2 linked regions of the Cellulophaga sp. L1A9 genome follow. The protein of the gene in region 1 interacts with the protein of each later gene in a pairwise test. Links are inferred from orthologs where the notes say so. Each region holds a gene or a part of one and is shown in the gene's direction. Other genes may lie near its edges.

Evidence for each region. Proteins that work in one complex are often made in the same cells at the same time.
Region 2: the proteins of gyrA (region 1) and gyrB interact in binary tests that used the Escherichia coli proteins (3 or more experiments, as listed by UniProt). The link is inferred for Cellulophaga sp. L1A9 from one-to-one orthologs.

What each region holds. Positions count from the first base shown.
Region 1 is NZ_CP047027.1:3,369,679-3,374,857, forward strand. Bases 856-3,927 are described here. They hold gyrA (DNA gyrase subunit A), read left to right. Parts: upstream 856-1,160; coding sequence 1,161-3,695; downstream 3,696-3,927. Other genes in these bases: GQR94_RS14865 (ATP-dependent Clp protease ATP-binding subunit), read right to left, coding at 856-905; GQR94_RS14875 (tetratricopeptide repeat protein), read left to right, coding at 3,721-3,927. Also shown: more of GQR94_RS14865, read right to left, coding at 1-855; more of GQR94_RS14875, read left to right, coding at 3,928-4,983; GQR94_RS14880 (C40 family peptidase), read right to left, coding at 5,073-5,179. UniProt on the Escherichia coli protein: A type II topoisomerase that negatively supercoils closed circular double-stranded (ds) DNA in an ATP-dependent manner to maintain chromosomes in an underwound state.
Region 2 is NZ_CP047027.1:769,935-773,834, reverse strand. What follows is about bases 1-2,946. They hold gyrB (DNA topoisomerase (ATP-hydrolyzing) subunit B), read left to right. Parts: upstream 1-465; coding sequence 466-2,427; downstream 2,428-2,946. Other genes in these bases: GQR94_RS03100 (DUF6588 family protein), read left to right, coding at 2,501-2,946; asnB (asparagine synthase B), read left to right, coding at 1-180. Outside these bases: more of GQR94_RS03100, read left to right, coding at 2,947-3,505; GQR94_RS03095 (hypothetical protein), read right to left, coding at 3,587-3,900. UniProt on the Escherichia coli protein: DNA gyrase negatively supercoils closed circular double-stranded DNA in an ATP-dependent manner to maintain chromosomes in an underwound state.

The sequences.
Region 1 (5,179 bases):
TTCTTTTCAAGTTCGTTCATGACCGCTTTCATACGCTCTTCAAACTGCCCACGGTATTTTGTGCCCGCTACTAAAGAAGCTAAATCAAGGGTTACTACCCGTTTGTTGTAAAGTATTCTAGAAACCTTTTTGTTAATAATACGGAGTGCTAATCCTTCTGCGATAGCACTTTTACCAACTCCAGGCTCACCTATAAGTAAAGGATTGTTTTTCTTTCTTCTACTTAAAATTTGAGAAACCCGTTCAATTTCTTTCTCTCTACCTACAACAGGGTCTAATTTATCCTCTTCGGCCATTTGCGTTAAATCGCGACCAAAATTATCTAAAACAGGAGTTTTAGATTTTTTATTTCCTTTCTGACCCGTTGTTCCTCCGAAATTTCCTTCCTTACCTTCTGCTGCATCATCTGCATCATTAGGGAAAGATTCTGACGTTGGCGAATCTACATAATCATCATCACTTGTAATCATAGATTTGAATTGCTCTTTAACTCCATCATAGTCTACTTTCAATTTATGTAGCAATTTAGTCGTTGGGTCATTCTCATTTCTAAGAATGCATAACAATAAATGTGCTGTATTAATAGAAGAGCTTTGAAAAAGCTTTGCTTCTAAAAAAGTTGTTTTTAGTGCGCGTTCCGCCTGCCTAGTCAGGTGCAAATTCTTTTTATCTTTTTGCATTGGAGTCGCATTGGGGTTTGCGGGACTTAAAATTTCGACCTTTCTACGAAGGTGATTTAAGTCAACATCTAAAGCGTCAAGAATGCTAATTGCTTTTCCACTTCCATCACGCAATAGCCCAAGCATTAAATGCTCGGTACCGATAAAATCGTGACCAAGTCGTAAAGCTTCTTCTTTACTATAAGCAATTACATCCTTTACTCTAGGTGAAAAATTATCATCCATATATATTCCTTTCAACATTAAAAATAGTAAATCTATCTCAAACAATAACAAATACTGTTCCTATATTCGATAAATAATACCTAATTGACGTAAAAAACAAAGATAATCCACTTAAGCCAATTCGTTTTATGAATAACGATATACTTTTTAATGTTGATAAATTCTTAAATAAACTATGAAAGAATTGTCTGGAAAGCTTCGATTTTCTGTATATTGGCATGTTTTTTAACCTAGTAAATAATATAAGATTTTAAAATGGCAGAAGGAGAAAAATTAATTCCTATCAACATAGATGATGAAATGAAATCCGCTTACATTGATTATTCAATGTCGGTCATTGTGTCACGTGCATTACCTGATGTTAGGGATGGTTTAAAACCAGTACATAGAAGAGTTTTATTTGGAATGTACGAATTAGGTGTTCGTTCAACAAGTGCTCATAAGAAATCTGCTCGTATTGTGGGTGAGGTTTTAGGTAAGTATCACCCGCACGGAGATACCTCTGTATATGACTCTATGGTGCGTATGGCACAAGAATGGAGTTTGCGTTATATGCTTGTAGATGGCCAAGGTAACTTTGGTTCTATTGACGGCGATAGCCCTGCAGCAATGCGTTATACTGAAGCACGTATGCGTAAAATTGCAGACGACATGTTGGCAGATATAGATAAGGATACTGTAGATCATCAGCTGAATTTTGATGATACATTAAAAGAACCTAAAGTATTGCCAACCAGAATACCTAACTTATTGGTAAATGGAGCGTCTGGTATTGCAGTAGGTATGGCAACGAACATGCCGCCTCATAACTTATCTGAAGTTGTAGATGGTACCATTGCATATATTGAGAATAATGATATTGAGATAGATGAGTTAATTACCCATATTAAAGCGCCAGATTTCCCTACAGGAGGAATTATCTACGGATATGATGGTGTTAAAGAAGCTTTTCATACGGGTAGAGGTCGTGTGGTTATGCGTGCTAAGGCTTCTTTTGAAGAAGTTCAAGGTCGTGAATGTATCATCGTTACCGAAATTCCGTATCAAGTGAATAAGGCAGACATGATTAAAAAGACTGCTGATCTTGTTAACGAAAAGAAAATAGAAGGTATTTCTACGATTAGAGATGAATCTGATAGAAACGGTATGCGTATCGTTTATATTATTAAAAGAGACGCCATTCCTAATATTGTTTTAAACACCTTATATAAGTATACATCTCTTCAAACTTCTTTCAGTGTAAATAACATTGCATTGGTCAATGGAAGACCTCAAATGTTGAATGTGAAAGAAATGATTCATTATTTCGTTGAGCATAGACATGAGGTTGTTGTTCGTAGAACGGAATTTGAGTTAAAGAAAGCTGAAGATAGAGCACATATTTTAGAAGGACTTATTATAGCTTCGGATAATATTGATGAGGTTATTGCAATTATTAGAGCATCTTCTAATGCAGATGAAGCTCGTGCAAACTTAATGGAGCGCTTTAAGCTGTCAGAAATTCAGGCTAAGGCAATTGTTGAGATGCGTTTGCGTCAGTTAACAGGATTAGAGCAAGATAAATTACGTACAGAGTACGATGAAATATTAAAATTCATCGAAGATTTAAAAGATATTCTTGCGCGTAAAGAACGTAGAATGGAAATCATCAAAGAAGAATTAGCAGAAGTAAAAGCTAAATATGGTGATGAAAGACGTTCTGAAATTAACTTTGCTGGTGGAGATCTTAGTATGGAAGATATGATTCCTGATGAGCAAGTAGTGATTACTATTTCTCATGCTGGATATATTAAGAGAACAGCACTTTCAGAATATAAAACCCAAAATAGAGGAGGAGTTGGTCAAAAAGCATCATCTACACGTAATGAAGATTTCTTAGAACATTTATTTGTAGGTACCAACCACCAATACATGTTATTCTTTACTCAAAAAGGAAAATGTTTCTGGATGCGTGTTTACGAGATTCCAGAAGGAAGTAAATCTTCTAAAGGTAGAGCTATTCAAAACTTGATTAGTATAGAAAGTGATGATAAAGTAAAGGCATTCATCTGTACACAAGATTTAAAAGATGAAGAATATGTGAATAGTCACTATGTGATTATGGCGACTAAAAAGGGTATCGTTAAGAAAACATCGCTAGAACAATATTCTAGACCACGTCAAAACGGTATTAATGCTATTGGTATTAGAGAAGATGATGAGTTGTTAGAAGCAAAACTTACCACAGGTACTAGTGAAATATTCCTAGGTCTTAAATCTGGTAAAGCAATTCGTTTTGAAGAAAGTAAAACAAGACCAATGGGTAGAAATGCTTCAGGGGTTAGAGGTATTACTTTAGCGAATGATGATGATGAGGTCATTGGAATGGTTTCTGTTCATAATCTTGAAGAAGAAATTTTAGTAGTTTCTGAAAAAGGATATGGTAAGCGTTCAAGTATTGAAGACTATAGAATAACGAACAGAGGAGGTAAAGGCGTTAAGACAATTTCTATTACCGATAAAACTGGAGGTTTGGTCGCTATTAAAAACGTATCGGATTCTGATGATTTAATGATTATTAATAAATCTGGTATAGCAATCCGTATGAGTGTTGAAGATCTACGTGTTATGGGTAGAGCTACTCAAGGGGTTCGTTTAATTAATATAAAAGGTAAAGATTCTATCGCAGCTGTAGCAAAAGTTATGAAAGACGAAGACGCTGTAGATGAGTTGGAAGAGGGTAGTGACTTGACTGTGGATCCAGAGAATGGCACGGCAATTGATACTACAGATACTGAAACAGAAGAATAAACACTAAATTAAAATTATAATAAAAATGAAAACTAGATTATTTATAGCAGCGGCAATGTCTTGCACAATGGTAGCGTTCTCACAGAAGAACGAATTGAAAAGTGCGGAGAAAGCATTAAAAGCAGGTAGTGCTACAGAAGCTAAAACAGCATTAGACAGTGCATCTTCTCTAATAGATGGTGCAGATGCAAAGATGAAAGCACAGTTTCACTTCTTAAAAGGAGAAACTTTTGCAATGCTTGCTAAAAAAGGAGATGCAAGTGCATTTAATACAGCAATTGAATCTTACAACGAGGCTATTGCAACAGAGGAAACTTCAGGGAAAGTAAAGTATACTCCAGAAGCGAAGCAGAAATTATCAGCAATGACTGCTGATTTAATTAATGCTGCGGTTGAAGATAACAACAATAAGAAATATAAGCCAGCAGCAGATAAATTGTATATGGGCTACAAATTGAGTCCAAAAGATACCGTTTATTTATATTATGCAGCAAGTAGTGCTGTGAATGGTGGTGAATATGAACAAGCTTTAAGTTACTACAACGAACTTAAAGATTTAGGATATGACGGCTCTGAAGTGAAGTATACGGCAGTTAATGTTGCTTCTGGTGAAACGGAAGAAATGGATAAGACTCAAAGAGATCTTATGGTTAAATCTAAGACGTATAAGGATCCTAAAGAAGAAAAAAGTCCTTCTAAGAGTTCAGAAATTATTAAAAACATCGCGTTAATTTACACGCAATTAGGTCAAGATGATAAAGCTTTAGGTGCTTATAAAGATGCACGTGCAAATGATCCTGAAGATGTAAACTTAATTTTAAATGAAGCTAACCTTTATTTCAAATTAGGAGATAAAGATAAGTTTAAGTCTTTAATGGCAGAAGCTACAGCATTGCAACCAGATAACGCAGATTTGTTTTATAATATAGGTGTTGTTAATATGGAGCAAGGTAATATTGAAGATGCTAGAGCGGCATATACAAGAGCTTTAGAGATTAACCCTGGTTATGTTAACGCACAATTAAACCTTTCTACAACATATGTTAATGAAGGAAATGGTTTAATAGACGCTATGAATGCTTTAGGGAATTCTAGATCAGATATTGCAAAATATGACGAGCTTAAAAAGAAGAAAGATGGTTTGTTTCAAAAAGGAGCAGATATTTTAGAGCAAGCATTAAAATTAAATCCTGATAATCAAGGTATTTTAGAGCAATTAAAAAATATCTACGGAGCATTAGGTGATAATGATAACTTCATGAGATTAAAGAAGTTGATAGGAGAATAATTCACGCTATCAAATAGTATAAAAAAAGCCTTTACATTTTTGTAAAGGCTTTTTTGTTGGTGTAATTTAAAGAAATTAAAAATGCTACTTTAAAATATTTTCTTGATCACACGTAACTTGTGAGTGTATGTTTTAGATGTTGTATTGAAAATACCTGTGTGGTCTATTCGGTCTATTCGTACCGTTCCGCTAACGT
Region 2 (3,900 bases), 2.6 Mb from region 1 along the record:
CGTGCAATTTTTGAATCACATTTCCCTTCAGATGCAGCTGCGCTTTGTGTGCCACAAGAGGCTTCTGTAGCATGTAGTACTAAAATTGCATTAGAATGGGATGAAGCGTTTAAGAATATGAACGATCCGTCTGGTAGAGCGGTAGCAAACGTGCATTCAGATGCATATGTAAAAGCTTAAATTTTATAAATAAGAATTACCACTGTTTTCAGTTTTAATTATAATTAGTCGATTAGAAGCATCCAATTTGGGTGCTTCTTTCGTTTTATGCTATTTTGGTAAATCGCTTAAATGGTGGTCTTTAAGAGGGCTATTCTGATGGAATATAACAGAAAGATGCAATACTAATATTTTCCACAATTATTGTTGATAACTTACTGTTGTCATTTTGTTACAAATCCTTAATTTCATTAGGTATTGCTTATATTTGTAAGATTGCTAAATTTATATTGAAACCATTAATTTATGAGCGAAGAAGCAAATAAAGACGAGCAAAAGAAGAATAATTACTCAGCGGATAGTATTCAGGCCCTTGAGGGTATGGAGCATGTACGTATGCGTCCGTCCATGTATATTGGAGATGTAGGTGTTAGAGGATTGCACCATTTGGTATACGAGGTAGTAGATAACTCTATTGATGAGGCAATGGGTGGTCATTGTGATACGATAACTGTTGCTATAAATGAAGATAATTCTATTACCGTTAGAGATAACGGTCGTGGTATTCCAGTAGATATACATAAAAAAGAAGGTGTATCAGCATTGCAAGTTGTAATGACTAAAATTGGTGCTGGTGGTAAATTTGACAAAGATTCATACAAAGTATCTGGTGGTTTGCACGGGGTAGGTGTTTCTTGTGTAAATGCATTATCCAAAGATTTAAAAGCTACAGTTTTTCGTAATGGGACGATTTACGAACAAGAATATCAAAAAGGAAAAGCTTTATATCCCGTTAAAAGTATCGGAGAAACTGATATAAGAGGTACTGAGATTACTTTTTATCCAGATGAAACTATATTTACGCAAACTGTAGAATTTAGTTATGAAACACTAGCAAATAGAATGCGTGAGCTTTCTTATTTGAATAAAGGAGTTTCTATCACAATGACGGATAAACGTCAAAAAGATAAAGACAGTCCTAGTGGTTTTCATGAAGAGCGTTTCTATTCAGAAGAAGGATTAAAAGAATTTATAAAATTCCTAGATGGAAATCGCGAGCCTCTTATTAAAGGTGTGATTTCTATGGAGGGGGAGAAAAACGGAATCCCTGTTGAGGTAGCTATGGTGTACAATACTTCGTATACTGAGAATTTACATTCTTATGTGAATAATATCAATACACATGAAGGAGGTACGCATTTATCAGGGTTTAGAAGAGGTTTGACGAGTACTTTAAAAAAGTATGCAGACGCTTCTGGAATGTTAGATAAATTGAAATTTGAAATTCAAGGAGATGACTTTAGAGAGGGATTAACAGCAATTATATCAGTAAAAGTTGGAGAGCCTCAATTTGAAGGACAAACAAAAACTAAATTAGGTAACCGTGAAGTTTCTGCAGCAGTGAGTCAGGCAGTATCTGAAATGTTATCAGATTATTTAGAAGAAAATCCTGAGGATGCTAAAATAATAGTACAGAAAGTGGTTCTTGCTGCTACAGCACGTCACGCAGCTACTAAGGCGCGTGAAATGGTACAGCGTAAAACGGTAATGAGTATTGGTGGTTTACCTGGTAAACTTTCAGATTGCTCAGATCAAGATCCTGTAAACTGTGAAGTATTCCTTGTAGAGGGAGATTCGGCGGGTGGTACTGCAAAACAAGGCCGTGATCGTATGTTTCAAGCAATTTTGCCTTTAAGAGGTAAGATTCTTAATGTTGAGAAGGCTATGCGACATAGGGTTTTTGAGAACGAAGAAATTAAAAATATCTATACAGCCTTGGGTGTATCTATAGGTACAGAAGAGGATAGCCAGGCGCTAAATTTGGATAAACTTAGATATCATAAAGTAGTCATCATGTGTGATGCGGATGTCGATGGTAGTCATATTGAAACTTTAATTCTTACGTTCTTTTTTAGGTACATGAGGGAATTAGTAGAAGCAGGGCATGTGTATATTGCAACGCCTCCATTATACTTGGTTAAGAAGGGTGCTAAGAAACGTTATGCTTGGAATGATAAAGAGCGTGATGAAATAGCAGAAAGCTTTAATGGTAGTGTGGGAATACAACGTTACAAAGGTCTTGGTGAGATGAATGCAGAGCAATTGTGGGATACTACAATGAATCCTGAATTTAGAACTTTAAGACAAGTTGTTATTGAAAATGCTACGGAAACAGATCGTGTTTTCTCTATGTTGATGGGGGATGAGGTTCCGCCACGAAGAGAATTTATTGAGAAAAATGCTGTCTATGCGAACATTGATGCATAGAAAACTATAATTACACAACAAAAACTCGCACCTACCGTGCGAGTTTTTTAGTTTTATAGAAATAATAAAAACTATGAAACACTTTTTTCTTTTGCTAGTTCTAATTTCTGGTTTGTCGGCGACAGCGCAAGCAGATATTAATAATCTTTTTGCTGCAGGTGTAGATGATGCAGAGCGTTTTACAAACGCGTACATGGCGCCGCTGTCTGAAGGAATGATTTATAGCATTTCTAATGGGTGGTATAATTCTGGAGAAACTAAGCCTCTTGGTGGTTTCGAGATATCGATCATCGGGAACATGGCTTCGTTTAAAAATAAAGAAGACAAGAAAACATTTGTTTTAAATACGGCAGATTATGACAACTTACAATTTGTAGATGGTGGTCTTAGCAAATCAGTAGCAACAGGACTGGGCGATTTGGAAGATATTCGTGTTTTTGTTGAAGATGAAAATGGTTTGTTTAGAGAAGAGTTTGATTTGCCTACCGGGCTGTCGTCAGAAAATATCAATTTTGTACCCTCTGCTTTTTTGCAGGTAAGTGTTGGTCTTATAAAGGGGATGGAGATTAAAGCACGATTTTTACCGAAAATTGAAACAGACGAAGTTGCTGTTGGTTTTTACGGTATTGGTTTGCAGCATGAGCTTACAAGTTTATTGCCCGCAGAAAAAATATGGCCGGTTGCTATTTCTGGAGTGATAGGATATACGCATTTGAACGGAACATATGATTTTACCGATACTGATATTATAGCAGGAGAAAATCAAAAAATTGATGCTAAAATAAATTCATGGAATTTTCAAGCAGTGGTGTCTACGAAAATGCCGATTATTAATTTTTATGGTGGTTTAGGGTATATCTCTGGTAATTCTAAAACAGATGTTTTGGGAACTTATATTGTGCAGTCGGGTCCTTTTCAACAAACAATAGAAGATCCTTTTACATTAACTAAAAAAGTTTCTGGAGCTACTGCAAACATTGGAACAAAATTAAAACTAGGTTTTTTTAGGCTACATGCAGATTATACTATAGCACAATTTAATAGTTTATCTGTAGGGGTAAACTTTGGGTTTAGGTAATCTATTTTAAAAATAGGAAGATATTAAAAAAGGCTATCTGTTTAAACAGATAGCCTTTTTTATTGCTTTATAGAGCTGTAATTATTCTCTAGTGGCTAAAATATCACCATCAGATTCTTGTAAGGTTGTTTGTACTAAGGTAACTATGTCATCAGGGAAATCTGTTCCTGGGTAAGAAATGATGTATTGGTCATCTTCGTGTTTCCAGCTAAAATCTGTTTGAACAGTCAAATCGCTGTTTTGATATTGATGATACCTTCCTAGGTAGGCGTCATTAAAAATCCATTCAGATTCTGTTTTAATAATTTTTAGATTTACAGAATTACTCTCGACAGTATTGGTCCATATGCCAATTACTGGATCATTGTTAACAGTTGTTTTTGAGCAACTTGCAA